Regions from separate parts of the Streptomyces sp. NPDC046860 genome, predicted to be linked through region 2. Evidence: riboswitches for the same ligand, from Rfam matches in the RefSeq annotation. Region 2 holds a riboswitch; the other holds the start of a gene.

What was found. Region 2 has a riboswitch for cobalamin ahead of ABZ898_RS11150 (CbtB-domain containing protein). Riboswitches for the same ligand answer to the same signal wherever they lie in the genome.
Positions count from the first base shown of each region.
Region 1: it holds a riboswitch for cobalamin, as region 2 does, so the genes downstream of both, ABZ898_RS22820 (cobalamin biosynthesis protein) here and ABZ898_RS11150 (CbtB-domain containing protein) in region 2, are expected to answer to the same signal.

Region 1 covers NZ_JBEYXQ010000017.1:48,354-63,299, forward strand. The annotation lists gene ABZ898_RS22785 (VOC family protein) at 1-96, shown strand, start outside; gene ABZ898_RS22790 (hypothetical protein) at 125-1,531, opposite strand; gene ABZ898_RS22795 (alpha/beta fold hydrolase) at 1,653-2,774, opposite strand; gene ABZ898_RS22800 (class II aldolase/adducin family protein) at 2,830-3,498, opposite strand; gene ABZ898_RS22805 (lysozyme) at 3,727-4,482, shown strand; gene ABZ898_RS22810 (inorganic phosphate transporter) at 4,624-5,880, shown strand; gene ABZ898_RS22815 (hypothetical protein) at 5,908-6,129, shown strand; cobalamin riboswitch at 6,257-6,389, shown strand; gene ABZ898_RS22820 (cobalamin biosynthesis protein) at 6,488-7,438, shown strand; gene ABZ898_RS22825 (cobyric acid synthase) at 7,435-8,943, shown strand; gene cobN (cobaltochelatase subunit CobN) at 8,940-12,590, shown strand; gene ABZ898_RS22835 (putative cobaltochelatase) at 12,587-14,584, shown strand; gene cobO (cob(I)yrinic acid a,c-diamide adenosyltransferase) at 14,584-14,946, shown strand, end outside.
Region 2 covers NZ_JBEYXQ010000006.1:71,979-86,924, reverse strand. The annotation lists gene metE (5-methyltetrahydropteroyltriglutamate--homocysteine S-methyltransferase) at 1-2,076, shown strand, start outside; gene ABZ898_RS11160 (histidine phosphatase family protein) at 2,151-2,720, shown strand; gene ABZ898_RS11155 (CbtA family protein) at 2,771-3,526, opposite strand; gene ABZ898_RS11150 (CbtB-domain containing protein) at 3,548-3,769, opposite strand; cobalamin riboswitch at 3,808-3,944, opposite strand; gene ABZ898_RS11145 (helix-turn-helix domain-containing protein) at 4,159-5,115, shown strand; gene gap (type I glyceraldehyde-3-phosphate dehydrogenase) at 5,245-6,240, shown strand; gene ABZ898_RS11135 (NAD(P)/FAD-dependent oxidoreductase) at 6,226-7,644, opposite strand; gene ABZ898_RS11130 (DUF3556 domain-containing protein) at 7,641-9,392, opposite strand; gene ABZ898_RS11125 (helix-turn-helix domain-containing protein) at 9,546-10,784, shown strand; gene ABZ898_RS11120 (cytochrome ubiquinol oxidase subunit I) at 11,072-12,607, shown strand; gene cydB (cytochrome d ubiquinol oxidase subunit II) at 12,620-13,621, shown strand; gene ABZ898_RS11110 (FdhF/YdeP family oxidoreductase) at 13,701-14,946, opposite strand, start outside.

The DNA of each region.
Region 1 (14,946 bases), on a different contig from region 2:
ACCGACCAGGACTACGGCTCGCGGGACTACATGGCGCGCGACGCCGAGGGCAACATCTTCAGCTTCGGTACGTACGCCCCCGCGCTGACCTCCTGAGCGGCGGGGGCGCCGGTGCGGGCCCGGCTCAGCCCCCGGTGTGCACCTGGAAGGCGGCGCGGCGCACGGCCTTGGCGAGGGCGGGGTCGGGGTGGGCGGCGGCGAGCGCCACCAGGACCTGCACCGTGCGGGGGTGACCGACGGCCCGGACCTCCTCCAGCAGGGCGGGGACGGTGGGCTGCAGCGCCGCCTCCAGGTGGCGCACCAGCATGTCGGTCTCGCCGTGGTCGGCGACGGCGGCGGCGGTGTCGACCCACAGCCAGGTGGCTTCCTCCCGGGTGAGGACCTCGTGGGCGTCCTCCGGGTCGACGCCGTCGTACTCGGCGAGCCAGAGCAGGGCGTAGGGCCGCAGGGCGGGCTCCGCGACCACGGCGCGGACGTCGTGCTCGGCCGGGGCGCCGACCACGCGCAGCGCCTCGAAGGCGAGGCCGCGCAGCAGGGCGTCCTCGCCCCGGGCGGCGGCCAGGAGCTGGCCGACGGCGCCGCCGACCGTGCGGGCGGCGAGCCAGGCGCGGTACTCGGCGCGGGCGGCGTTGGGGCGGAGCTGGGCGCAGCCACGGAGCATGTCCTCGGCGGACTGCTCGATGTTGCCCGCGGGGCTCTGCGCGGCCACGCAGATCTGCTCCAGCTTGACCCAGACCGCCCAGTTGCCGAGCGGGGTGAGCGTGGCGTGGCCGTCGCCGTGGGTGAGGGCGCCGACGCCCGCGAGCGCTTCGACGGCCCAGTCCAGGAGCGGGGCGAGGGGGACGTCGTCCGGGGCGGGCGCGGCGAGGACGGGTGCCTCCACGACGCCGGGCGCGTAGGTGATCTCGCAGCGCTCGGTGCGCAGTTCGGTGACCCGCTGCTGGAGCAGGTCGAGCAGCTGCTCGGCGGGGACGGGCCCGGCGGAGAGCTGGAGGAAGGAGAGGACCTGGGGCATCGCCGAGACGACCTCGGCGACGGTGGCCGGTTCCTGGTCCCGGGGTTCCGGGCAGGCCAGCGACCAGGCGTCGAAGAGGGCGACCCAGCCGCGCAGCACGGCGCTGTCGTCCCGGTCCCAGGCGCGCAGGCGCCAGCCGGGGCGTGCGCTGTCGCCGTGCACCTCGACGAGTCCGGAGAGCCGGGCGGTGTCCCAGTCGGCGCGGATCTGCTCGGCGGTGAGGCCGAGGTCGGCCGCGGCGCGCTCGGCGGTCGCGTCGGAGAGGGTGGCCTTGCCGTCCGCGGTGGCGCCGTCGCCGCCGGGGCCGAGGGCGTGGTCGGCCCACCGGGCCACGCGGACCGCCCCGGCGAGGACGGTGCGGGCCAGTCGGGCCAGTTCGGCGGGGGCCGGCGTCCCCTCGGGCGGCCGGGGCGCGGCGCGGCGCGTGCGCCGCTGGTTCACAGCTCTGGGGGCGGCGGCCAGGGGTCGCGGTCGGACGAGTCGAAGCCTGGAGTCGCGCGGGATACGGGACGTCACGGGTGCAGTCTTCCGGTTGACGGTCCGAAAACCCAAACGGGATGTCACAGCGGGCGACACAGAGGGCCAAGGGACGGGCCCCGAGGGGCGGTCGAGGGAGCGCGGCGGGGCCGCCCGCGGCCTACAGCAGGGGGGTCAGGAAGCGGCGGAGGAGGTCCTCGTAGGCCGTGGGGTCGGTGTTCCACATGGCCGCGTGGGGGGCCCGGGGGACGGGGTGGAGGGAGACGAGTCCGGGCTGGCGGGCGGCGAGGCGGCGGGAGTCCGCCCAGGGGGCGACCTCGTCGTCGGGGCCGTGGATGATCAGGGTGGGCACCGTCAGGGGTTCCACGCCGACGGCCTGGCGGGCGGTGCGCATGCCGGCGCGGCCCTGGGCGGCGCGTACCGCGAGGGGCAGCAGCGGACCGGGGACGTGGCGGGCGCGGGCCAGGGCGCGCAGGGTGGTCTCCCAGCCGAGGACGGGCGAGTCGAGGATCAGCCCGGCGACGCGGTCGCGCACGGAGGAGCGTTCGGCGGCGCGCAGGGCCATCGTGGCGCCGGTGGACCAGCCGAGGAGGACGACCCGGCGGGCGCCGTAGCGGACGGCGTAGCGGATCGCCGCGTCCACGTCCCGCCACTCGGTCTCGCCGAGGTGGCTGAGGCCGTCCGGGGGGCGCGGGGCGCCGAGGTCGCCGCGGTGGGCGAGGGCGAGCACCGGGAGCCCGAGGGCGTGCAGGATGCCCATGACGTTGAGGGTCTGTTCGCGGGTGGCGCCCAGGCCGTGCACCGCGATGACCCAGGTGTCCCGCTGTCCGGGCACGAACCACGCGGGCAGTGCGCCGAGTTCGCCGGGTATGTCGATGTCGGCGTGGTCCAGCCCGAGCGCGGAGGCGGGGTCCCCCACGTACACGTTGGGGGTGAGCCAGGCGGAGTCTCCGGGGGCGAAGGTCCCGTGGGTGACGCGCTGGAGTTCGCGCACGACGGTGTCGGGGCTCTGCTCGGCGCCCTCCAGGACCGGTCCGAGGACGGCGTGGGAGCCGTCGCCCGCGAGGCCGTAGACGCCGGGGCGGCGGGAGGCGAGGTCGCGGGTGAGGGCGATCCGGCCGCCCTCGACGCCGTGCACGGTGAGCCGGGGTTCGGTGGGCAGCGGACGGCCGGGGGGCAGCTTCAGCGCGGCCCCGCTGGCCAGTCTGCCGACGGCCACGGACACGGCACCGGCGGCCAGCACGGCGCCGATCGCGGCGGCGGCTACGTGGACTTTGCGCACGGCTCCAGTGTCGGGGGGCCGGGCGGTACCGGCCAGCGGAGCACCTCCGCCGGGTTCAGCCGGGCTGCCCGTACCCCCGCAGCCGCTCCCCCGCCTCGGCCAGTTCCGCCTCGCTCAGCAGGGCGGGGGTCAGGCCGGGCACGGAGGACGCCGTGAGCCAGAGGCGGCACATCCACTCCAGCTGGGCGGTGCGGTCGTAGGCGGCCTCCAGGGTGTCGCCGTAGGTGACCGTGCCGTGGTTGCGCAGCAGGCAGCCGGAGCGGTCCTGAAGGGCACGGAGCATGTGGGCGGCCAGTTCGGGGGTGCCGTAGGCGGCGTAGGGGGCCACCCGTACGGGGCCGCCGAGGGCGCAGGTCATGTAGTGGACCGGGGGCAGCTCGGTGACGAGGGTGGAGACGGCCGTGGCGTGCACGGCGTGGGTGTGCACGACCGCGCCGGCGCCGGTGGTGCGGTACACCGCGAGGTGCATGGGGAGTTCGCTGGTCGGCACGAGGGTGCCCAGCACCTGGCGGCCGTCGAGGCCGACGCCGGTGATGTCGGCGGGGGTGAGCCGGTCGTAGGGCACGCCCGAGGGGGTGACCAGGACCGTGTCGCCCACCCGGGCCGAGACGTTGCCGGAGGTGCCGACGACCAGGCCGTCGGCGACGGTCCGCCGGGCCGTGGCCACCAGCTCCGCCCAGACCCGCGCCTCGTCGCCGTCCGCGTCCCGCCGCTGTTCCGCCATGCGGCGATCCTGCCAGCCGGCGGCCGGACGCGGGCCCGCTTCGACACCGGCTCCGGAAGTCCGGGACTCCAGGATTCCGGAACTCCGGGACTCCCCGACTCCGAACGAGCGAAAACGGGAGGAAAGCGTAGGGAAACGCGACAAATAGTCACACTTCTGACGCCCCTCCGGCATTCACTGGTCCCTCTTGCCCGCTGGACGACGCCTCACCGCCACCCGGGGGACCGCATGGCCCGTGACCGCTCATCAACACGCCGCCGCGCGGGCGTCCTCGCGGCGGCCCTCTCGGCACTCGCCCTCACCGGCGCCCATCCCCCGCCCGCCGAGGCCGCCGTACCGCGCGCGGGCCTGCCCCGCGGGCACGACGTCTCCTCCCACCAGAGGCGCGTCGACTGGCCCTCCGCCCGCGCCGAGGGCGCCCGGTTCGCGTACGTCAAGGCGACCGAGTCCACGACCTACCGCAACCCCTACTTCGCCGGTCAGTACAACGGCGCGCGCCGGGCCGGACTGATCCGCGGCGCCTACCACTTCGCGCTCCCCGACCGCTCCTCGGGCGCCGCGCAGGCCGCGTACTTCGTCCGGCACGGCGGCGACTGGCGGGCGGACGGGGTGACGCTGCCGCCCGCGCTCGACATCGAGTACAACCCGTACGACAAACGCCACAAGTGCTACGGGCTGAGCCGCAAGAAGATGGTGCGCTGGATCAGGTCCTTCAGCAACGAGGTCCGGCGCGAGACCGGCCGCCGCCCGGTCATCTACACCACCACCCACTGGTGGACCGCCTGCACCGGGAACAGCCGCGCCTTCTCCGCGGACCATGCCCTGTGGATCGCCAGCCACGGCTCCTCCGACCCCGGTGAGCTGCCGGGCGGCTGGGAGTACTGGACCTTCTGGCAGCACGGCACCAAGGGCCCGCTGCCGGGCGACCAGGACCTCTTCGACGGCTCCGTCGCCCGGCTGCGGGCCTTCGCGCGCGGGCACTGAACGGGGGCTGGAGAACGGCCGGGCGGCCCCGGAATCCGGGCCGCCGCTTCCGACACCGTGGCGCCCGGCCCAGTTCACCTTCCGTTCACTCAGGTTGCCTACGTTCATCCCGCCAACGACTTCGAACGATTGCCTGGGTAAATGGAAAGCTTGTCGCTGATCCTCGCGATTGTGGTGGTGACCGCACTCGCGTTCGATTTCACGAACGGTTTCCACGACACCGCCAACGCGATGGCCACCACCATCTCGACCGGTGCACTCAAGCCCAAGGTCGCGGTGGCCATGTCCGCCGCACTCAACCTGGTGGGCGCTTTTCTCTCGGTGGAGGTCGCCAACACGATCTCCAAGGGTCTCGTCGACGAGACCGGCATCCGTCCCGAGGTCATCTTCGCGGCCCTGACCGGCGCGATCCTCTGGAACCTCCTGACCTGGCTGGTGGGCCTGCCCTCCAGTTCCTCGCACGCCCTGATGGGCGGCCTGGTCGGCGCCACCGTCGCCTCGGCGGGCTTCGGCGCCGTCCACGGTGAGGTGCTCGTCACCAAGGTGCTGCTCCCCGCGGTCGCCGCGCCGATCGTGGCGGGCCTCGCCACCATGCTCGCCACCCGCCTCTCCTACGGCATCGGCCGCGAGGGCGACGGCGAGGCCAACCGCAAGGGCTACCGCGCCGGCCAGATCGCCTCGGCCGGCCTGGTCTCCCTGGCGCACGGCACCAACGACGCGCAGAAGACGATGGGCATCATCACCCTCGCGCTGATCGCGGGCGGTGCGCTGGCCCCCGGCTCCAACCCTCCCACCTGGGTGATCCTCTCCGCCGGCCTGGCCATCGCGCTCGGCACCTACATCGGCGGCTGGCGCATCATCCGCACCATGGGCAAGGGCCTGACCGACCTGGAGCCCCGTCAGGGCTTCGCCGCGCAGACCAGCGCCGCGACCGCGATCCTGGCCTCCTCGCACCTCGGCTTCTCCCTCTCCACCACCCACGTCGTCTCCGGCTCGGTGATGGGCGCGGGCCTCGGCCGCAAGGGCGGTGTGGTCCGCTGGTCCACCGCGACCCGGATGTTCGTGGCCTGGGCGCTGACCCTGCCGGCCGCCGCACTGGTCGGCGCGGGCGCCGAGGCCGTCACCGGACTCGGCGACTGGGGCACCGGGCTCGTCGCCCTCTTCCTGATCGGCTCCAGCTTCGCCATCTGGAAGATCTCCCGCCGCGAGGTCATCGACCACACCCACGTCACCACCGAGGAGTACGTCGAACCGGCCGGTGTGGTGACCACCGCGATGGCCATGGTGACCCCGCCCCCGGTGGGCACCGTCGCGGACGACCTGACGGCCACCATCCCGGCCGCCACCACCGAGCACAGCCACACCCCCGCCACCACCGCCCCGCCCGCCGCGGTCTGACCACCCGGCAACTGGAGGAACATCCCGATGAAGATCGACTGGGCGGCCCTCGGCTCCGTCTTCGGCGTCAGCCTCGTGGTCACGGTGGCCATGGTGGGCCTGTTCACCCTCGGCATCAACGGCCTGGCCCGCCGCGAGCGCGCCGCGGCCAACGGCGGTTCGGCGGCGCTCGCCGTCACCGGCGCCTACGCCTGCTTCGCCGCCTGCGCGGCGGCGGTGGGCTACGGCTTCTACCTGATCGTCGCCTAGCACCGACCCCGGAGGGCCCCCGCACGGCACACGCCGCGCGGGGGCCCTCCGCTGTCCCCACCGGTGCCGGTGTGGGTCTCCACACACTCTTCTCCCGCAGGTCACGGGCAGGTTGACGGCCCTTCCGGGCACGTGGTGGACTTCGCGGGCCATGTACGGCGGCAGCAGAGGAAGCCGGTGCGAATCCGGCGCGGTCCCGCCACTGTCACCGGGGAGCAGTCCCCGGGAGCCAGGAACTCTCGCCGCCGGTCTCGTCGAACCAGGGCGTGGACACCCTGAGTGAGGACTACCGTGATGCCCGGCCGCCGATCGAGAGCCCGAACCAGGAACGTCTGCGCGTCCACGGCCGGCTGAGCCGATGGGCGCCGATCGCTCGTACGCGTACGGTGCCGCCGCCGGACTCCTCGGTGATCTCCTCCTGGGCGACCCCCGCCGCATGCATCCCGTCGCCGCCTTCGGGCGGGCCGCCGGGCACGCGGAACGCGCGCTGTGGCACGACCACCGCGGCTGGGGCGCGCTGCACACCCTGCTGTGCGCCGGAGGAGCCACCGCGCTCGGAGCCGCGGCCGCACGCGCCGTACGCGCCGTATGTCCAGGCCCCGCCGCGTCCGCCGCGCTGACCGCCGCGGCCACCTGGGCCGTCGTCGGCGGCACCTCACTCGCCCGCGAGGCGGTCGCCGTCGGGCGCGCCCTGGAGCGCGGCGACCTCCCGGCCGCCCGTGCCCGGCTGCCGCACCTGTGCGGCCGGGACCCCGAGACGCTGGACGCCGACGCGATCGCGCGCGCCGTGGTGGAGTCGGTCGCGGAGAACACCTCCGACGCCGTCGTGGGCGCCCTGGTGTGGGGCGCGGTCGCCGGGGTTCCCGGGCTGCTCGGGTTCCGTGCCGTGAACACGCTGGACGCGATGGTCGGGCACAAGTCGCCACGGCTGCGCCGCTTCGGCTGGGCCGCCGCCCGCCTCGACGATGTCGCGGGCTGGCCCGGCGCCCGGCTCACCGCCCTGCTCGCCACCCTCGCCGGGGACGACCCGCGCGGGGCGGCACGGGCCTGGCGGGCGGACGCGCACCGGCACCCGAGCCCCAACGCGGGCCCGGTGGAAGCCTCCTTCGCGGGCGCGCTCGGCGTACGGCTGGGCGGCACCCTCTCCTACGGCGGCCGGGTCGAACACCGGCCCGTCCTCAACGGCACCGAACGGCCCGTTCGGGTCGCCGACATCGACCGGGCGGTACGGCTCTCCCGCCGGGTCGGTCTGCTCGCGCTCGGCGTCACCCTCGCCGCGCGCCTCACCGGAAAGGGGCGGGGCAGGTGAACGGTGGTCTTCTGGTCGCCGGTACGACCTCGGACGCGGGCAAGAGCGTCGTGACGGCCGGGATCTGCCGGTGGCTGGTCCGGCAGGGCGTCAAGGTGGCGCCGTTCAAGGGGCAGAACATGTCCCTGAACTCCTTCGTGACCCGCGAGGGCGCGGAGATCGGGCGGGCGCAGGCCATGCAGGCCCAGGCGTGCCGCGTCGAGCCGACCGCGCTGATGAACCCGGTGCTGCTCAAGCCCGGCGGCGAACGCAGCAGCCAAGTGGTGCTGCTGGGCGAGCCGGTGGGCGAGCTGAGCGCGCGCGGCTACCACGGCGGCCGTCAACAGGCCCTGCTGGGAACGGTGCTGGACTGCCTCGCCGAACTGCGGGGCACGTATGACGCGGTGATCTGTGAGGGCGCGGGTTCCCCCGCTGAGATCAACCTGCGGCGCACCGACATCGTCAACATGGGCGTGGCGCGGGGCGCGCGGCTGCCGGTCCTCGTCGTCGGCGACATCGACCGGGGCGGAGTCTTCGCGTCCTTCTTCGGCACCGTCGCCCTGCTCTCCCCCGAGGACCAGGCACTGGTCGCCGGGTTCCTGGTGAACAAGTTCCGCGGTGACGTGACGCTGCTGGAACCGGGCCTGGACATGCTGCGCGGCCTCACCGGGCGGCACACCTACGGCGTGCTGCCGTTCCGGCACGGGCTCGGCATCGACGAGGAGGACGGGCTGCGGGTCTCCCTGCGCGGGGCGGTCCGGGAGTCGACGGTCGCTCCGCCCGTGGGCGAGGACGTGCTGCGGGTCGCCGTGTGCGCGGTCCCGCTGATGTCCAACTTCACCGACGTGGACGCCCTCGCCGCCGAACCCGGCGTCGTGGTCCGCTTCGTGGACCGGCCCGAGGAACTGACGGACGCCGACCTCGTGGTGGTGCCGGGCACGCGCGGCACCGTACGGGCGCTTCAGTGGCTGCGCGAGCGGGGTCTCGCGGACGCGCTCGCGCGCCGGGCCGCCGAGGGGCGTCCGGTGCTCGGGATCTGCGGCGGCTTCCAGCTGCTCGGCGAGCACATCGAGGACGACGTCGAGTCCCGCGCCGGCAGCGTGCCGGGGCTCGGACTGCTCCCGGTGCGGGTGCGGTTCCACGCCGGCAAGACCCTGGCCCGGCCGACCGGGGAAGCCCTGGGCGAGCCCGTCGAGGGGTACGAGATCCATCACGGGGTCGCCGAGGTGCTGGGCGGTGACCCCTTCCTGGACGGCTGCCGGACGGGCTCCGTGTGGGGCACCCACTGGCACGGCTCCCTGGAGTCGGACGGCTTCCGGCGCGCCTTCCTGCGCGAGGTCGCCGACGCGGCCGGACGCCGCTTCGTCCCGGCCCCCGGCACGTCGTTCGCCGCGCTGCGCGAGGAGCAGCTCGACCTGCTCGGCGACCTCATCGAACACCACGCGGACACGGACGCGCTCTGGCGGCTCATCGAGTCGGGCGCGCCCGCAGGACTGCCCTTCATTCCACCGGGAGCGCCCGCATGAGCACAGTGTTGCTGCTGTCCACCGCCGACACCGACCTGCTGGCCGCCCGCGCCAGCGGCGCCGACTACCGCATCGGCAACCCGTCCCGCACGGACGCCGCCGAGGACCTGCCCGCGCTGCTCGACGGCGCGGACCTCGCGGTCGTCCGCCTGCTGGGCGGCAAGCGGGCCTGGGAGGACGGGCTCGCCGCGCTGAAGGCGTCCGGAGTGCCGACGGTGCTGCTCGGCGGCGAGAGCGTGCCGGACGCCGAGCTGATGGCCGAGTCGACAGCACCGGCCGGGGTCGTCGCGGAGGCGCTGCGCTATCTGGTCGAGGGCGGCCCGGCGAACCTGCTGGAGCTGTCCCGGTTCCTGTCCGACACCGTCCTGCTGACCGGCGAGGGCTTCGAGGAGCCGCACCGGATGCCGGAGTTCGGCACGCACGGTGCCTACGAGCAGCGTGCGGGCCGCCCGACCGTGGGCGTGCTCTTCTACCGGGCGCACGAACTCAGCGGCAACACCGCCTTCGTGGACACCCTGTGCGCGGCGGTCGAGGAGCGCGGCGCCAACGCCCTGCCGGTGTACTGCGGTTCGCTGCGCGACGCGGACGCCGGGCTGTACGAGCTGCTGGGCCGGGCCGACGCCCTCATCGCCACCGTGCTCGCGGCCGGCGGGGCGCACGCCTCGGCCGCCTCGGCGGGCGGCGACGAGGAGGCGTGGGACATCGGCGCCCTCGCGGACCTGAACGTGCCGGTGCTGCAGGGGCTCTGCCTCACCTCCACGCGGGCCGCCTGGGACGCCTCGGACGCCGCCCTGTCCCCCATGGACGCCGCGATGCAGGTCGCCATCCCGGAGTTCGACGGCCGCCTGATCACCGTGCCGTTCTCCTTCAAGGAGCCCGGCCCGGACGAGGTCCCGGTCTACGTCGCCGACCCCGAGCGCGCCGCACGGGTCGCCGGGATCGCCGTACGGCACGCGGCCCTGCGCCACAAGCCGAACGCGGAGAAGCGGATCGCGCTGGTCTTCACCGCCTACCCCACCAAGCACTCCCGCGTCGGCAACGCCGTCGGCCTGGACACCCCCGCCTCGGCGGTCCGGGTGCTGGACGCGCTGCGGGACGCCGGGTACGGCGTGAGTGAACACCCCTCCGAGGGTGACGAGTTGATCCACCGGCTCATCGCGGCCGGCGGGCACGACGTGGAGTGGCTGACCGAGGAGCAGCTCGCCGCCGCGCCCGCCCGGGTGCCGCTCGCCGACTACCGGGCCTGGTTCGACACCCTCGACCCCGAACTGCGCGACGCCATGCTGGAGGCGTGGGGCGAGCCGCCGGGCAGCCTGTACGTGGACGGCGACGACATCGTGCTCGCCTCCCTGCGGTTCGGGAACGTCGTCGTGATGATCCAGCCGCCGCGCGGCTTCGGCGAGAACCCCATCGCGATCTACCACGACCCCGACATGCCGCCCTCGCACCACTACCTGGCCGCCTACCGGTGGCTGGAGAACAGTTTCGGCGCGGACGCGGTCGTGCACATGGGCAAGCACGGCACGATGGAGTGGCTGCCGGGCAAGGGCCTGGGCCTCTCGCGCGGCTGCGCCCCGGACGCGGTGCTCGGCGAAGTCCCCCTGATCTACCCGTTCATCGTCAACGACCCCGGCGAGGGCACCCAGGCCAAGCGGCGCGGGCACGCCACCGTGGTCGACCACCTGGTGCCGCCGATGGCCCGCGCCGACACCTACGGCGACCTCGCCAAGCTGGAACAGCTGCTGGACGAGTACGCGCTCGTCTCCGACCTGGACCCGACGAAGGCCCCGGCCGTGCGCGCCCAGATCTGGACCCTGGTCAAGGCCGCCGAGCTCCACCACGACCTGCACGTGGACGAGCAGCCGGAGGACGACGACTTCGACTCGTTCGTCATGCACATCGACGGCTACCTGTGCGAGATCAAGGACGTGCAGATCCGCGACGGACTGCACATCCTGGGCGGCGGACCCGAGGGCGAGCCCCGCGTCAACCTGGTCCTGGCCGTGCTGCGCGCCTCCCAGGTGTGGGGCGGCCAGGCGAACGCCCTGCCCGGACTGCGGGCCGCGCTCGCCCAGCACTTCGGGCTGGTGGAGAAGGAGCTGCTGGCCGAGCCGGGCGCGCCGGTGAAGGTGCCGGTGGAGCTGACCGACCTGGCCGAGGGCCCGGCACGCACCGGGGCCGACGCGGTCGACCTGCTGGAGAAGCTGTGCCGGGGCATCGCCGAGGGCATGGAGGCGCGGGACTGGGACCGGGCGGCCGTACCGGCGGTGCTGGACGAGGTGCTCGGCTTCGAACTGACCGACGCCACCGCCGTGCTGGAGTTCGCCTGCACGGAGGTCGTGCCCCGGCTCGCCCGGACCACCGACGAGATCGGGCACATCCTCCGCGCGCTGGACGGCGGTTACGTCCCGGCGGGGCCCTCCGGGTCGCCCACGCGGGGTCTGGTCAACGTGCTGCCGACCGGCCGCAACTTCTACTCCGTCGACCCCAAGGCGATCCCGTCCCGCTTGAGTTGGGAGGTCGGGCAGTCCCTCGCGGACTCGCTGGTGCAGCGGTACCTGGCCGACACCGGGGAGTACCCGAAGTCGGTCGGCCTCACCGTGTGGGGCACCTCCGCCATGCGGACCCAGGGCGACGACATCGCGGAGATCCTCGCGCTGCTGGGCTGCCGCCCGGTGTGGGACGACGCCTCGCGCCGGGTCACCGGCTTCGAGATCGTGCCGCCGGCCGAGCTGGGGCGCCCGCGCATCGACGTCACCGTCCGGATCTCCGGCTTCTTCCGGGACGCGTTCCCGCACGTGGTCGGGCTGATCGACGACGCGGTGCGCGCGGTGGCCGAGCTGGACGAGCCCGGCGAGTCCAACTACGTCCGCGCCCACGTCGAGGAGGACACCGCCGAGCACGGCGACCGCCGCCGCGCCACGGCCCGCGTCTTCGGCTCCAAGCCGGGCGCGTACGGCGCGGGGCTGCTCCCGCTGATCGACGCGCGGAACTGGCGCAGTGACGCCGACCTCGCCGAGGTGTACGCGGTCTGGGGCGGCTACGCCTACGGGCGCGGGCTGGACGGGCGCGCGGCGCGCGGGGACATGGAGACGGCGTTCAAGCGGATCGCGGTGGCGGCGAAGAACGTCGACACCAGGGAGCACGACCTCGTCGACGCGGACGACTACTTCCAGTACCACGGCGGCATGGTGGCGATGGTCCGCCACCTGACCGGCACCAGCCCCGAGGCGTACGTGGGCGACTCGGCCGTCCCCGACCAGGTCAAGACCCGCACCCTCGGCGAGGAGACCCACCGCGTCTTCCGCGCCCGCGTGGTCAACCCGCGCTGGATGGCCGCGATGCGCAGGCACGGCTACAAGGGCGCCTTCGAGATGGCGGCGACCGTGGACTACCTGTTCGGGTACGACGCCACGGCGGGCGTGGTGGACGACTGGATGTACGAGAAGCTCAGCGCCGAGTACGTCTTCGACCCGGAGAACCAGGACTTCATGAAGAAGTCCAACCCGTGGGCCCTGCGCGGCATCACCGAGCGCCTGCTGGAGGCGGCGGACCGGGGGCTGTGGGAGGAGCCGGACCAGGAGACCTTGGAGCGGCTGCGGGCGACGTATCTGGAACTCGAGGGAGAGCTGGAGGGAGACGAGTGAGCACGCGATTCCCGTTCACCGCGGTGGTCGGGCAGCAGGATCTGCAACTGGCCCTGCTGCTCAACGCCGTCGCGCCGAACATCGGCGGGGTGCTCGTGCGGGGCGAGAAGGGCACCGCGAAGAGCACCGCCGTACGCGCCCTGGCGGCGCTGCTGCCCGAGGTCGAGGTGGTCGCCGGGTGCCGGTTCTCCTGTGATCCGGCTTCGCCCGATCCGACCTGCCCGGACGGGCCGCACACCGTGGAGGCGGCCGAGGCGCGGGACGCGCGGATGGTCGAGCTGCCGGTCGGGGCGTCCGAGGACCGGCTCGTCGGGGCGCTGGACATCGAGCGGGCTCTCGCGGAGGGCGTCAAGGCGTTCGAGCCGGGCCTGCTCGCGTCGGCCAACCGGGGCATCCTCTACGTCGACGAAGTCAACCTGCTGCACGACCACTTGGTGGACGTGCTGCTGGACGCGGCCGCGATGGGGGCCTCGTACGTCGAGCGTGAGGGTGTCTCCGTACGGCACGCCGCGCGGTTCCTGCTCGTCGGGACGATGAACCCCGAAGAGGGCGAGCTGCGGCCGCAGTTGCTCGACCGGTTCGGGCTGACGGTCGAGGTCGCCGCCTCGCGGGAGCCGGAGCAGCGGGTGGAGGTCGTGCGGCGCAGGCTGGCGTACGACGACGACCCGGCCGCCTTCGCGGCGCGCTGGGCCGACGAGGAGCGTGCTGTACGGCAACGCATCGTCGCGGCACGGGAGTTGCTGCCCAAGGTGCGGCTGGGTGACGGGGCGCTGAAGCAGATCGCGGCGACCTGTGCCGCGTTCGAGGTGGACGGCATGCGGGCCGACATCGTGATGGCGCGTACCGCGACCGCGCTGGCCGCGTGGGACGGGCGCGGCGATGTGCTCGCCGAGGACGTGCGGCAGGCCGCGCTGCTGGCGCTGCCCCACCGCAGGCGACGCAACCCCTTCGACGCGCCCGGACTGGACGAGGACAAGCTCGACCAGACGCTGGAGGAGTCGGCCGGGGACGACGACCCCGACCCCGGCGGCCCTGACGGCGGGGGCGGTCAGCCCTCGCCGGAGGAGGGCCCGCAGGGCGGGGACGCCGGCGGTGCGCGGCCGGAGGACGGTGAGGGCGGCGAGCCCCAGCCGTCCGCCGGGGGTGCGGGTGAGCAGGCGCCGGCGCGGGCCGCGGAGCCGTTCCGTACCAAGGCGCTGACCGTGCCCGGTGTCGGGGCAGGTGCGGCCGGGCGGCGTTCGCGGGCGCGGACCGAGCGCGGGCGGACCACCGGTGCGCTGCGGCCGCGCGGCGCGCTGACGAAGCTGCATCTGGCGGCGACCGTACGCGCCGCCGCGCCGCATCAGCGGGCGCGGGGCCGGTCCGGGCCGGGTCTGGTGGTGCGCCGGGACGATCTGCGGCAGGCGGCGCGGGAGGGGCGCGAGGGGAACCTCGTGCTGTTCGTGGTGGACGCCTCCGGTTCGATGGCCGCGCGGCAGCGGATGAGCGCGGTGAAGGGTGCCGTGCTGTCGCTGCTGCTGGACGCCTACCAGCGGCGGGACAAGGTCGGTCTGGTGACGTTCCGGGGTTCGGCGGCCGAGGTCGCGCTGCCGCCGACCTCGTCGGTGGACGCGGCGGCGGCCCGGCTGGAGTCGCTGCCGACGGGCGGCCGTACGCCGCTGGCGGCGGGGCTGCTGAAGGCGCACGACGTGCTGCGGGTGGAGCGGCTGCGGGACCCCTCGCGGCGGGCGCTGCTGGTGGTGGTGACGGACGGCCGGGCGACCGGTGGTCCGGAGCCGGTGGCGCTGGCGGGGCGGGCGGCGCGGCTGTTCGGCGCGGAGTCGGTGGCCTCGGTGGTCGTGGACTGCGAGTCGGGGCCGGTGCGGCTGGGGCTCGCGGGGCGGCTGGCCGAGGAGCTGGGCGGTACGGCGGTGACGCTGGAGGAGCTGCGGGCGGACGCGATCGCCGGGCTGGTCAGGGATGTGCGGGGGACGACGTCGAGGAGGGCAGCGTAGTGCCGCAGGGACAGCCGAGTGTGGTGCCGGACGACGGGCTGACGACGCGGCAGCGGCGCAACCGTCCGCTGGTGGTCGTGCACACGGGCATCGGGAAGGGCAAGTCGACGGCGGCGTTCGGGCTGGCGTTGCGGGCCTGGAACCAGGGGTGGCCGATCGGGGTGTTCCAGTTCGTCAAGTCGGCGAAGTGGAAGGTCGGCGAGGAGAACGCGCTGCGGGTGCTGGGTGCCTCCGGCGAGGGCGGTCCGGTGGACTGGCACAAGATGGGCGAGGGCTGGTCCTGGGTGCAGCGGGACGCGCAGCTCGACAACGAGGAGAAGGCGCGGGAGGGGTGGGCGCAGGTCAAGCGGGACCTGGCCGCC
Region 2 (14,946 bases):
ACCACCGTCATGGTCGGCGCGGTTCCGGCCCGGCACCGCGCCGCCGTCGCCGCCGACCCGCTGGACGGTTACTTCGCCATGGCGCGCGGCACCGGAGAGGTGCCGCCGCTGGAGATGACCAAGTGGTTCGACACCAACTACCACTATCTGGTGCCCGAGCTGGGCCCGGACACCGTGTTCTCGGCGGACTCCGCCAGGCAGGTCGCGGAGCTGAAGGAGGCGCTCGCCCTGGGCCTGGCCGCCCGGCCGGTGCTGGTCGGCCCGGTCACCTACCTGCTGCTGGCCAAGCCCGCGCCCGGGGTCGGCGCCGGTTTCGATCCGCTGACCCTGCTGGACCGGCTGCTCCCGGTGTACGCCGAGGTGCTGGCGGATCTGCGCGCGGCCGGGGCGGAGTGGGTCCAGCTCGACGAGCCCGCGCTGGTGCAGGACCGCACCCCGGCCGAGCTGAACGCGGCCGAGCGCGCCTACCGCGACCTGGGCGCGCCGGCCGACCGGCCGAAGCTGCTGGTCGCGTCCTACTTCGACCGTCTCGGCGAGGCGCTGCCGGTGCTGGCGAAGGCACCCGTGGAGGGGCTGGCGCTGGACTTCACCGGGACCGCAGCGGGCAATCTGGACGCGCTGGCCGCCGTCGGCGGGCTCCCCGGCAAGCGGCTGGTGGCCGGTGTGGTCGACGGCCGCAACATCTGGGCCGACGACCTGTCGAAGTCCCTCGCCACCCTGGGCACCCTGCTCGGGCTGGCCGATCGGGTCGACGTCTCCGCGTCCTGCTCCCTGCTGCACGTGCCGCTGGACACCGCGCCCGAACGGGACATCGAACCGCAGATCCTGCGCTGGCTGGCGTTCGCCCGGCAGAAGACCGCCGAGATCGTCACCCTGGCCAGGGGCCTGGCACGCGGCACGGACGCGATCAGCGCCGAACTCGCCGCGAACCGGGCCGCCCTGGCCTCCCGCACGGGCTCGCCGATCACGCGTGACCCCGCCGTGCGGGCCCGCTCCGAGGCCGTCACGGACGCCGACGCCCGCCGCTCCCAGCCGTACACCGAGCGGGCCGCCGCCCAGCGCGCCCACCTCGGCCTGCCGCTGCTGCCGACGACCACGATCGGCTCGTTCCCGCAGACCGGCGAACTGCGCACCGCCCGCGCGGACCTGCGCGCGGGCCGGATCGACACCGCCGGGTACGAGGAGCGCATCAGGGCGGAGATCCAGGAGGTGATCTCCTTCCAGGAGAAGACCGGCCTGGACGTCCTGGTGCACGGCGAGCCCGAACGCAACGACATGGTGCAGTACTTCGCCGAACGGCTCACCGGCTACCTCGCCACCCAGCACGGCTGGGTCCAGTCCTACGGCACCCGCTACGTCCGCCCGCCGATCCTGGCCGGCGACATCTCCCGCCCCGAGCCGATGACGGTCCGCTGGACGACGTACGCCCAGTCGCTCTCCGACCGCCCGGTCAAGGGCATGCTCACCGGTCCGGTCACCATGCTGGCCTGGTCCTTCGTCCGCGACGACCAGCCGCTCGGCGACACCGCGCGCCAGGTCGCGCTCGCCCTCCGTGACGAGGTCAACGACCTGGAGGCGGCGGGCACTTCGGTGATCCAGGTGGACGAGCCCGCGCTGCGCGAGACGCTCCCGCTGCGCGCCGCCGACCGGGCAGCCTATCTCGCCTGGGCGACGGAGGCGTTCCGGCTGACCACCGCCGGGGTCCGGCCGGACACCCAGGTCCACACCCACATGTGCTACGCCGAGTTCGGTGACATCGTGCGGGCCATCGACGACCTGGACGCCGACGTCATCAGCCTGGAGGCGGCCCGCTCGCACATGCAGGTGGCCCGCGAACTCGCCGCGCACGGCTACCCCCGCGAGGCGGGTCCGGGCGTGTACGACATCCACTCCCCGCGCGTGCCGAGCGCCGAGGAGGCGGCCGATCTGCTGCGTACGGGGCTGAAGGCGATCCCCGCCGAGCGGCTGTGGGTGAACCCGGACTGCGGGCTGAAGACCCGGGGCTGGCCGGAGACCAGGTCCTCGCTGGAGAACCTGGTGGCGGCGGCCCGTACCGTGCGGGATGAACTGCGTTAACCGTACTGCCCGTTCGTCCCGGCCCTCACTGTGGGCCGGGACGAACGGGCTTGTGTGATCAGGAGGTTCCCGGGGTGACCAGTCGGCTGCTGCTCATCTCGCCCGCCGTCGGGCCCGCGCTGCGGGAGGCCCGGTTCTACGACGGTTCCTCGTCGATCGACGAGGCGGGCACCGCTCGGGCGCGGGCGGCGGCCGGGGGGCTGCCGGAGGCGTCGCGGGTGGTGCTGTCCCCCGGCGCGCGGTGCCGGGCGACGGCGGAGGCGCTGGGGCTGCGGGGCGTGACGGCGCCGGAGCTGGCGCCGCTGGACGCCGGGCGGTGGCGCGGGCGCACACTGGCCGAGGCCGTCGCGACGGAGGGGGAGGCGATGGCCCGGTGGCTGGCCGACCCGGAGTACGCGGCACCGGGCGGGGAGTCGGTGCGGGAGGTGTGCGCACGGGTCGGGCGCTGGCTGGAGTCGCTGCCCGACGGCCGCACGCTCGCCGTCGCGGAGCCCGAGGTGGTACGGGCGGCCGTCGTGCACGCGCTGAGGCTGCCGGCCGGGGCGTTCTGGCGGCTGGACGCGGCACCGCTCACCGCGACGGAACTGTCGGGGCGGACCGGACGCTGGAACCTGCGGCTGGGGCGCCCGCTCGGGGGCGAATGAGAGGGGCCCCGGAGATCTCCGGGGCCCCTTCTCCTCGTCATGTCACCGGCTCAGTGGGAGGCGGCGACCGCCTGACCCGTCTCGCGCGCCGTCGCGGGGCGCGGGTTGAGCAGCCGTTCGGCCAACTCACCGAAGACGAGCCCGAATCCGGCCCACAGCACGGTCTGGATGGCCAGCGCGGAGAGGCGGAAGCGCCACAGCAGGGTGGCCGGGAAGTGTTCCGGCACCTCGTTGACGACCGGGAGGAACGCGTACGCGAGCCCGGTCACGAGGGCGAAGGCGGCGACGGCCACGACGGTCGCGTACCAGGTGCCCAGGCGCGGGGCGAGCCGCTTGCCGAGCAGGGTGGCGGCGACCGCCAGGAGCACGCTGAGCACCATCATCAGGAAGTACAGCGTGGTGCGCTTGCCGATGGTGTCCGGGTCGCCGACCGAGGGCGGGTTGGCCGGGTACTTCAGGAACGGCACCACGTACACGGCGAGCAGTGCGGCACCGGACAGCAGCAGCGCGGTCGCGCGGGGGCCGAAGCGGCCGACGCGGCCGAGCGCGAAGCAGAAGCCGAGCGCGGCGATGCCGCCGAAGGCGACGCCGTAGACGAGGACACCGGTGGCGAGTCCGGCGGTGGACTGGAGCGAGCGGGAGACGACTTCGACCTCGTGCTCGTGGGCGTGGTGGCCCTCGAAGCTGATGGCGCTGTCCACGCTGGGCTCGCCGAGGAAGTAGGCGGCGATCAGGGCGAGCACTCCGGCGGCGAGGCCGGCGAGCATGCCCCGCACGAGGAGGTTTCTTACCGTTGCGGAGTTCATGGGTGTGCGGCGTCCCTCGCGTCAGTGGCAGGGGAAGCCGAGCAGGTGGCGGGCGTCGTGCACCCACTCGTGGACGTCCGTGCCGTTGAACACGGAGGTGGCGCCCTGCTCGGCGCCGACGAAGTACAGCAGGACCATCATGAGGACGCCGAAGAAGACCGCCCAGGGCGCTATCTCCCTCAGCGGCAGCTTGGCGGGGACGGCAGGGTTGCCGGCGGTCGGCTGGGCGACGGTCTGCGCCATGGCAGGACCTCCTCTGGGAGTTCGCGTCCCATCTCGGTGGTGCACAGGACGACGGCCACGGGTCTGACTCGCGCGGCCCCTTCCTGGAGGGCCCGCGCACACAGTGGCGCGACCGTGCCGGTTTCCCACCGGCTTCCGATTCGCCGTCGTCGATATCGCCCCGACGGTATCGCGTGTGACGTGGTCGGCCAAGACCACGTCACCCACGGGTGATCTTCCTCTCCCCGCGGTGTGCCGAGCCGAATCGAAGGGAGAGGGGCCGCCGTTGGGGCGCGCCCAGGTGTCCCGGACGAGCTTCTCCATCTCGGCCGGGCACCGCTCGTCGGCGGGGCCGGACACCACGGAGGGGGTGACCCGGTCCCCGGGCGGAGGCGCCGTACGCTGCTGACGTGCCCTCATCCCGCCTCCGCCGTGTCGCCGTTCTCGTTCTGGAGGGCGCGAAGCCGCTCGACGTCGGTATTCCGGCGCAGGTGTTCACGACCCGGGCGAGCATGCCGTACGAGGTGCGGGTGTGCGGTGCCGCGCCGGGGCTGGTGACGGGCGGCGACGGTCTGTCGTACCACGTGGCGCACGGGCTGGAGGCGCTTCAGTGGGCGGACGTGGTGTTCGTGCCCGGCTACCGGTTCCCGGACCGGGAGGACCCGCCGGAGCCGGTGGTGGCGGCGCTGGTGGCCGCGCACGGGCGGGGCGCGCGGCTCGCGGCGATCTCCACGGGGGCGTTCGCGCTGGCGGCCACCGGGCTGCTGGACGGCAGGCGGGCCACCACGCACTGGCACTACGCGCGTGCCCTCGCGGCCCGGTACCCGCTGATCCGGGTCGACGAGAACGTGCTGTTCGTGGACGAGGGCAGCGTGCTGACGTCGGCCGGGGCGGCCTCCGGCATCGACCTGTGCCTGCACATGCTGCGCGGCGAGCTGGGGGTGGCCGCCTCCAATCACGCGGCCCGGCGCCTGGTCGCGGCGCCCTATCGCAGCGGGGGTCAGGCGCAGTACGTGCCGCGCAGCGTGCCCGAGCCGCTGGGCGAGCGGTTCGCCGCGACCCGGGAGTGGGCGCTGCACCGGCTCGGTGAGCCGCTGAGCCTGCAGGCGCTGGCCCGGCACGCGGCGGTGTCGCCGCGCACGTTCTCCCGGCGGTTCGCGGAGGACACCGGGTACACGCCGATGCAGTGGGTGACGCGGGCCCGGGTCGACCTGGCGCGCGAGCTGCTGGAGCGTTCGGAGCGGAGCGTGGAGCGAATCGCCGACGAGGTGGGGCTCGGCACCGGCACCAACCTCCGGCTGCACTTCCAGCGCGTGCTGGGGACGACGCCGAGCGACTACCGGCGGACGTTCGCCCGGGGCGAGTAGCGCCGGCGCGATCTCTGGGGGCCTGGCGCCTTGCGGACCTGGCGCGATCCTTGTGAACCGTGGCGCTCCTGCCACTGCCGCGCGCGGCCGCCGCCCGCGAACCTGATGGCGGACGGAAGGGACACTTTCATGACGCGCATCGCCATCAACGGATTCGGCCGCATCGGACGCAACGTGCTGCGGGCCCTGCTCGAACGGGACAGCGGCCTCGAGGTCGTCGCGGTGAACGACCTCACCGAACCCGCGGGGCTGGCCCGGCTGCTGGCCTTCGACTCGACGGCCGGGCGGCTCGGCCGCCCGGTGGAGGTGGACGGCGACACCCTCGTGGTCGACGGCCGCCGCATCAAGGTCCTCGCCGAGCGCGAGCCCGCGCAGCTGCCGTGGGCCGAGCTGGACGTCGACATCGTGCTGGAGGCGACCGGCCGCTTCACCTCGGCCAAGGCCGCCCGCGCCCACCTGGACGCGGGTGCGAAGCGGGTGCTGGTGAGCGCCCCCTCGGACGGCGCCGACGTGACGCTGGCGTACGGGGTGAACAGCGACACCTACGACCCGGCCCTGCACACGATCGTGTCGAACGCCTCGTGCACGACCAACGCGCTGGCCCCGCTGGCCGCGGTGCTGGACGGACTGGCGGGCATCGAGCACGGGTTCATGACGACCGTGCACGCCTACACCCAGGAGCAGAACCTCCAGGACGGCCCGCACCGCGACCCCCGCCGGGCCCGCGCGGCCGGCGTGAACATCGTGCCGACGACCACGGGCGCCGCCAAGGCCATCGGCCTGGTGCTGCCGAACCTGGACGGCAAGCTGTCCGGCGACTCGATCCGGGTCCCGGTGCCGGTCGGCTCGATCGTCGAGCTGAACACCACCGTCGCCCGCGACGTCACCCGCGAGGAGGTCCTCGCCGCCTACCGCACCGCGGCCGAGGGCCCGCTGGCCGGTGTCCTGGAGTACTCCGAGGACCCGCTGGTCTCCACCGACATCGTCGGCAACCCGGCCTCCTCGATCTTCGACTCCGCCCTCACCCGGGTCGACGGCCGCCACGTCAAGGTGGTCGCCTGGTACGACAACGAGTGGGGCTTCTCCAACCGGGTGATCGACACGCTGGAGCTACTCGCGCGCTAGGTACCGCAGCGCCGAGGCCGCCGCGCCCGCACCGCACATGCCGTGGGCGCCCGGCCCCGGCGGGGTGGCCGCCGAGCAGAGGAAGACGCCGGGCAGCCCGGTGCTGTAGGGGTCGAGGGCGGGGCGGGGGCCCAGGACGAGCTGGGGGGTCGTCTTGGCGCCGGTGAGGATGTCGCCGCCCGCGAAGTTGGCGTTGGCGGCGGCGAACCCGGCCGGGGCGGTGGCGGCGATGCCCACGACGCGGTCCCGGGCGCCGGGGGCGAACCGTTCGATCTGCCCGAGGATCGCCTCCGTGGCGTCCCCGGTGTATCCGTACGGGACGTGCGCGTAGGCCCAGACCGGGTGGATGTCACCGGCCGAGCGGCTCGGGTCGGCCAGGTACTGCTGGCCGACCAGCACGAACGGCCGCTCGGGCATGCGTCCGGCCGTCACGTCCCGTTCGGCCCGCGCGATCTCCTCGACGGTGCCGCCCAGGTGCACGGTCCCGGCCTGCCGGGCCTTCTCGTGCGTCCAGGGGATGCCGCCCTCGACCGCCAGGTCGATCTTGAAGGCGCCGGGTCCCCGGCGGAAGCGCCGGTAGGCGGACCGGGTCCGGGCGGGCAGCCGGTCTCCGTAGACGGCGGCGGCCTGCGCCGGGTCGAGGTCGAGCAGGGTGACGTCGGCGGCGGGGAGCTGGCGGTGGTCGGTGATCCGGACGCCGGTGTGGACGGTCCCGCCGTGCTCGCGCAGCGCCTTCTCCAGGGCGAGGGCGATGGACTGCGAGCCTCCTTCGGCCACGGCCCACCCGGCGGCGTGCCCGGCGGTCAGGATGCCGAGCCCGATGGCGGAGGTGAACGGGCGGTTCAGCGGGCGGAAGGCGTGGGCGGCGACACCGGCCCACAGGCCGCGTGCCCGCGGGGTGCGGAAGAGCCGGGCGAGGGCGGTGGCGGGCAGGGCGGTCGGCAGGCCGAACCGGGCGAGCAGCAGGGGGTGCGAGGGGACGCGCAGCAGCGGACCCATCACCTCCCCGGCGAGCGTGTCCCAGTGCCGTACCGAGGGCTCGATCAGCGCACGGTAGCGGGCGCCGTCGGGGCCGAGGAGCCGGGCGGTGTCCGCGACGGAGCGCATCAGCACGCCCGCCGTGCCGTCGTCGAGGGGGTGGACGCAGTCGACGGCGGGCAGGCGCCAGCGCAGTCCGTGGCGTTCCAGTTCCAGTTCGCGCAGGGCGGGCGAGCCGACGGCCATGGGGTGCACGGCGGAGCAGTGGTCGTGCAGCAGGCCCGGCAGGAGCGCCTCGTGGCTGCGGGTGCCGCCGCCGGCCTCGTCGGCGGCCTCCAGGAGGGTGACGTCGAGTCCCGCCTTGGCGAGCAGGGCCGCCGCGGCGAGCCCGTTGGGCCCGCCGCCGACCACGACGGCGGAGGTCATGAGGTGCTGTCCAGCGGCAGCGGCAGCGCACGCCGGACCTGTACGCCGTACACCGGGTAGGCCGCCCCGTCCGTGGGCCAGGGCTGACGGGTCAGCATGTCGCGCACCGCGACATGGCCGCTCTCCAGCAGGCCGAGGGCCGCGTCGTGGATCTCATAGTCCTGAGTCTGCCGGTGCAGGGGCTGTCCCTCCAAACAGATCACCCGCACCTCGCCGGGCGCGAAGGCGCAGCGGGCCTGTACGGCGCGCAGCAGCTGGTCGTCGTGGAGGTGGCCCTCGCCGAAGTTCCAGCCGAGGGCGAAGCCCGCGATCAGCTCGCCCTCCAGCACGGTGACGGCGTCCTGGCCGTCGGTGACGCGTTCCACCAGGCCGCCGAGGGCCCGGCCGTGGGAGTGCATGGCCCGCCAGCCCTCGGCCTTGGCCGCGAGCACCAGGGCGGTGTCGGCGTCGTAGAGGGTGGCCATCTGCCGGTGGGCGGGCCGGGCGCTCGTGGTGAGGCCCGCTTCGAGCCGGTCGAGCGCGTCCCCGGTGAACAGCCAGGCGCTGGTGGCCCAGTTGCCCGCGTAGTAGCGCATGGCGGGCAGGAAGGAGACGAGGTCGGGGCGGAGGTTGCCGAGGAGGGGGAGCAGCACGAGGCTCGGCAGGATCACCGCGAGCAGCCAGGGCGAGTGGAGCTGCCACACGGTGAGGTCGCCGTGGGCGCCGAAGAGGAAGAAGAGCGAGAAGACGAAGAACAGGTTCCACTCCAGCGGCACTCCCATGGGGAGGGTCGACAGGATGTGCAGGTGGAACACGGCCATGTAGAGCAGGGCCGCCCACGTCCAGGGCCCGCCGTCGCCGAGGAGGACGAGGAAGAGCGGGACGAGGTACTCGGTGGCGGTGCCGGTGTGCGCGAGCAGGAAGGACAGGCGGGAGGGACGCAGGTCCTCGGGGTGGTCGCGGTAGAAGAGGGACTTGAGCCGGTTCGGGACCAGGGGCGCGTTGCTCATCATCGTGGCCACCACGAAGGGGAAGTGGTGGTTGAGCTTGGAGGTGGCGGCGCCCCACCAGATCGCCAGCATGATCAGCTGGAAGCCGATGAACATGTCGGTGTACGGGAAGAAGAACACCAGCAGCGAGAGCCCGTACTGCTCCCCGCGCGCGGCGAGGAAGACCGTCTTGTCGCGCAGTCCGAGCACCGCCAGGGTCACGATGAGCGGGATCGCGGCCACCGGGTCGAGCAGGCCCGCGTGTCCGGGCGGGCCCGCCTCGCCGGGGCGCCCGAGCAGCCAGACGCCGGAGGCCAGTACGGCCGCGTAGAGCAGGACGTCGGCCGCGGTCCTGCGGTCGCCCCGGGTCAGCGGCACCCTGCCGGGCCACGGGGGCAGCCGCACGGTGCCGGGCCTGAGCCAGTACAGCGCGGAGCCGATCGGCGGGAGGAAGCGGGAGGACAGCGGGCCGGAGCCGCAGCCGAGTCCGGTCACCTCCCACAGCAGGGTGAACACGATCAGCTTCTGGTAGACGACCGGCTCCGACCACCAGGACGCCACCTCGGTGACCGGTCCGAGGCCCGGCGTCGGCGAGATCACCAGTGCCGCCCCGCCGATGTAGAGCGCGCACTTGACGACGTAGAACAGGTACACCGCCGCCGGGCTGCCGAAGCCGTGCTCGACCCAGTGCCGGGTCAGGACCTGGAGGCGGTCGCGGCGCGGCAGGGTGCGGTAGGTGCCGGCGTCGACGGGGATCAGCCGGGGTTTCATGAAGCCCATGGACATCACGCCTTCACTGGGCGGGCGGTACGGACCCGGTGAAGGTAGGGGCGCCCGGAGCACGGCGGCGACGGCCGCGCGTCACAACATCCGGGGCCTCCTTTGTGCGCCGGGCACAGCGGCACCGCCGCCCGGCACCTCTACAGTTCACTCATGCCGACACAACAGGCCCTGGTCAGCCAGTTGGTGGACCGGCTGCGCGGGACGAGCGAGGCCATGATCACGGATCTGGTCCGGCTGACCCTCGTGCAGATCGACGCCCTCGACCACGACGCCGCCACCCGCTCCCTGCTGGAGGCGAGCCTGAGCGAGAACGTGATGGCCGCGCTCAACTTCCTCCAGCAGGACTTCGACCCGGAGCTGCTGGAGGCCCCGTCCGCGGCCGTGGCGTACGCGCGGACGCTGGCCCAGCGCGATGTGCCGCTGTCCGCCCTGGTCCGCGCGTACCGCATCGGCCACTCCCGGGTGCTGGACCACGCCTTCGCGCATCTCGACGCGCTGCCGGCCGAGCACCGGGTGGCGCTCGTGCTCGACGTGGTGCGCCGCTCGGCGCTGTTCATCGACCACGTCTGCGAGCAGGTCGGGCGCGCCTACGAGCACGAGCGGGAGCGGTGGGTGGCGAGCCAGGGCGGCGTGCGCCAGCAGTGGGTGGGGGCGCTGCTCGGCGCGGGGCCGGTGGACCGGGCGGCCGCCGAGCGGGCGCTGCGCTACCCGCTGGACGCGGTGCACGTGGCCTGCACGCTGTGGCCGGTGGGCGCGATGACGTCGTTCGACCTGGTCACCGCCGTGGACGAGGTACGCGCGCACGCGGTGGCGGCGCTGCGGGCGCGGGCCGCGCTGGTGGTGCCGACCGACGAGCGCGAGGCCCGGCTGTGGCTGGCGCTGCCCGCCGGGGGCGAGCGGCGGTGGCAGGGCGACCTGGCCCCGCCGGAGGGCACGGCGCTGCACGCCGCCGTGGGGCGGCCCGGCGCCGGTCTGGAGGGTTTCCGCACGTCGGCGCGGCAGTCGGCGCGGGTCCGGGAGATCCTCACGGCGAAGCCGGCCGGGGCGGGCGGCGCGGGCACCGCGCGGTGGGTGCATTACGCCGCGGTCGCGCCGGTCGCACTGATGGCCGGTGACCTTCCGGCGGTACGGGATTTCGTGACGGGCACGCTCGGCGGGCTGGCGTGCCGCGACGCGCGGGGCGCCACCCTGCGCGAGACGCTGCGGGTCTTCCTCGCCTGCCGCCGCAGCCACACGGCCGCCGCGCGGGCGCTGAACCTGCACCGCAACTCGGTCCAGTACCGGGTGCGCCGGGCCACCGCGCTGCTGCCGGACGGCCCGGCGGACGACTTCAACGTGCGGGCCGCGCTGCTCGCCGCGCACTGGCTGGGGGACGCGGTCCTCGCGTGACGCCCGAAAAGGAGCCTCGGGCGATAAAGGAATACGCATGTACGCGGGTCGGCATTCCGCGTGCGGTGTTCCTGAAATGCCGCCCGAGGGTGCGCACATAAGACCCGAAAAGGGGAGATCGGCACGCAGATGCGCGCCCTGATCGCGTTTTCGCGATGACGTCACCGACCGTCCCGGCCGGACGACTTGCGCCGAGTGCGCGTATCCCCTTCCCCAAGTCGACGCGACTATGCCTGAGAGATACCTTTTATCCAGATTGCGGCCGGATCGAGCGAGAGAAGGACGTAGTGGAACTAGCAATCGCTCAGGAGACCATCGCGCGGTGGCAGTTCGGTATGACGACGGTCTACCACTTCCTCTTCGTCCCGCTCAGCATCGGCCTCGGAGGCATCGTCGCCGGTCTGGAGACGGCCTGGGTGCGGACGGGCAAGGAGAAGTACTTCCACGCCACCAAATTCTGGGGAAAGCTCCTGCTGATCAACCTCGCGCTGGGCGTGGTCACGGGCATCTTCCAGGAGTTCCAGTTCGGCATGAGCTGGTCGAGCTACTCCCGCTTCGTCGGTGACGTCTTCGGCGCTCCGCTGGCGATGGAGGCGCTGATCGCCTTCTTCTTCGAGTCCGTGTTCATCGGCCTGTGGATCTTCGGCTGGAACCGGCTCCCGAAGAAGGTCCACCTGGCGACGATCTGGATCGTGACCATCGGCAGCCTTCTCTCCGCGTACTTCATCCTGGCCGCCAACTCCTTCATGCAGCACCCGGTCGGCTACCGGATCGATCCCGAGAACGGCAAGGCCCGGCTGACGAACATCTGGCGCGTGCTGTTCCAGGACACGACGCTGGTGCAGGTCTTCCACACCCTGACGGCGGCGTTCATCACGGGCGCCGCCTTCGTCATGGGCATCGCGGCCTACCACCTGTGGCGGGCCAAGCGCGGCAAGGACACCAACCGCAAGCGGATCGCGGCCATGCGCAGCTCGCTCAAGCTGGCCCTGGTCGTCTGCTCGATCGCCGGCATCCTCACCGCCCTCAGCGGCGACCGCCTGGCCAAGGTGATGTTCGAGCAGCAGCCGATGAAGATGGCGGCGGCGGAGGCCCTGTGGGACACGGAAGGGCCGGCCCCCTTCTCGATCTTCTCGGTCGGCAACGTCGGCGAGGGGCGCAACGACGTCGCCCTGGAAGTCCCGGGCGCGCTGTCCTTCCTGGCCAAGAGCAACTTCCACTCCCCCGTCCCCGGCATCAACGACCGGGCCGACGAGCAGGTGCGGCTGTTCGGCGGCAGCCGGGAGGACTACATCCCCAACATCTTCATGACGTACTGGGGATTCCGCCTGATGATCTTCTTCGGCATGACCAGCTTCACCATCGGCGTGATCGGCCTCTACCTCACCCGCAGGAGACTGTGGGTCAAACCCAGGTTCCGCACGGGTGAGGACGAGCCGCCGAACCTGATGCTCACCGACAAGATCAGGATGAACGACTTCTTCACCAAGTGGAGCTGGCGGATCGTCGCCCTGACCCTGGGGTTCCCGCTGCTGGCCAACAGCTTCGGCTGGATCTTCACCGAGATGGGCCGCCAGCCCTGGGTGGTGTTCCACCTGATGAAGACGGCCGACGCCAACTCGCCGAACGTGAGCGTGGGCACCCAGATCGGCTCGCTGGCCGCACTCAGCGTGGTCTACGCGATCCTCGCGGTGGTCGAGGGCGGCCTGATGGTCAAGTACGCGAAACCGGGGCCCGACGTCGACGAGCAGCCGCCCGCGAAGGATCCGTCCCTGCGCGTCTCCCCGGACGACCAGGACAAGCCCCTCTCCATCGCCTACTGAGGACGGATCGCCATGCATCTCTACGATCTCTGGTTCATCCTGATCGCCCTCCTGTGGGTCGGCTACTTCTTCCTGGAGGGGTTCGACTTCGGGATCGGCGTCCTCACCCAGACGATGGCCCGCAACGACAAGGAGCGGCGCGTCCTCATCAACACGATCGCGCCCGTGTGGGACGGCAACGAGGTGTGGGTGATCGCGGCCGCGGGCGCGACCTTCGCGGCGTTCCCGGACTGGTACGCCACCCTGTTCAGCGGCTTCTACATCCCGCTGCTGATCATCGTGCTCTGTCTGATCGCGCGGGGCGTGTCCTTCGAGTACCGCGCCAAACGCGACGACCCGCGCTGGCAGCGGAGCTGGGAGCAGGTCACCTTCTGGACCTCGGCGATCCTGCCGTTCCTGTGGGGCGTGGTCTTCGCCAACATGGTGCAGGGCATCGCCATCGCCCGGAACAAGTCCTACGTGGGCACGCCGGGTGAGCTGTTCGACGGGTACGCGGTCCTGGGCGGCTTCGCCACCCTGGTGCTCTGCACCTGCCACGGCGCGATCTTCGCGGCGCTGAAGACGGACGGCGAGATCCGGCAGCGGGCGCGGAAGCTGGTGCCCGTGCTGGGGGCGGCCTCCCTCCTGCTGCTGCTCGCGTTCCTGCTGTGGACGCAGGTGAACTCGGGCAACGGCCAGAGCCTCGGCGTGATGATCGTGGCGTTCGCGGCGCTGCTCGTGGCGCTGTTCTTCAACCGGATCGGCCGGGAGGGCTGGGCGTTCACCTTCTCCGCCCTGACGGTGGTCTCGACCTTCGCCATGCTGTTCCTGACGCTGTTCCCCGAGGTCATGCCGTCCACGCTGAACCCCGCCTGGTCGCTGACGGTCGCCAACGCCTCGTCCGCGTCCTACACGCTGACGGTGATGACGATCGTCGCGGCGATCTTCGCCCCGCTGATCATCCTCTACCAGAGCTGGACGTACTGGGTCTTCAGCAAGCGCATCGCGGTCCACCACATCCCGGCCGGCCACTGACCCGTCGGCCGCACCGCACGGACGAACGGGCGGGCCCCCTCCGGAAACTCGGAGGGGGCCCGCCCGTGTGCGCTCCCGGTCAGGTCGCCGGGGTGATGTCCACCTTGACGTACTTCATGAGCGGCTGGTCGCTCTGCGTGCTGTAGTCGCACAGGGCGATCAGCACGTTCATCTCGGGCATGTAGCCCGCAGCGCAGCCTCGCGGCATGTCGTACGGGATGGCCAGGTAGCCGTCGAGGTAGCGGTGGCTGCCGTCCTTGGCCGTGGCGACGATGTTCACCGGGTCGAACTCCGAGATCCCGCGCTCGCGCATGTCGTCCTCGTTCATGAAGACGAGCTCGCGCAGGTTCTTGATGCCGCGGTAGCGGTCGTTGTCGGAGTAGATCGTGGTGTTCCACTGGTCGTGCGAGCGCATGGTGCCCAGCGCCAGCATGCCCGGAGGGGGGACCACGTCCGGCAGCTTGGCGTGCGAGAACTCCGCCTTGCCGGACTTCGTGAGGAAGATCAGCTCACGGGCGGGCTGCTTGATGCGGAAGCCCAGCGGCAGCCGCACGCGGCGGTTGAAGTCCTCGAAGCCGTCGAGCACCTCGGACATCGTGTCGCGGATGCGGTCGTAGTCCTCGATGTACCACTCCCACGGCGTGGGGCTCGTGGGCAGCGCGGCACGCGCCATGCCGGAGATGATCGCGGGCTCCGACAGCAGGTGCTTGGAGGGGGGCCGCTTCATGCCGACCGACAGGTGGACCATCGACATCGAGTCCTCGACGGAGGTGCTCTGCACGCCGTTCTTCTGGTGGTCCTTGTCCGTCCGGCCGAGGCACGGCAGGATCAGCGCCTCCTTGCCGTGGACGACGTGGCTGCGGTTCAGCTTGGTGCTGACCTGGACCGTGAGGTCGCAGTTGCGCAGCGCCTCGTAGCTGAACGGCGAGTCCGGCACCGCGAGCGCGAAGTTGCCGCCCATGCCGATGAAGACCTTGACGTCGCCCCGGTTCATCGCCTGGAGCGTGCCGACCGTGTCCAGGCCGTCCTCGCGCGGCGGGTTGATCTTGCAGACCTCGGCCAGCCGGTCCAGGAACTCGGGCTCCGGGCGGTGGTCGATGCCGCAGGTGCGGTTGCCCTGCACGTTGCTGTGCCCGCGCACCGGCGACGGACCCGCGCCCTCACGGCCCAGGTTGCCGCGCAGGAGCAGCAGGTTGACGATCTCGCGGACGGTGTCCACACCGTGCTCGTGCTGGGTGACGCCCAGGCACCAGCTGATGATGGAGCGGTCGGCGTCGGTGTAGATGCGGGCGGCCTTGAGGATGTCCGCGCGGGTGAGGCCGGAC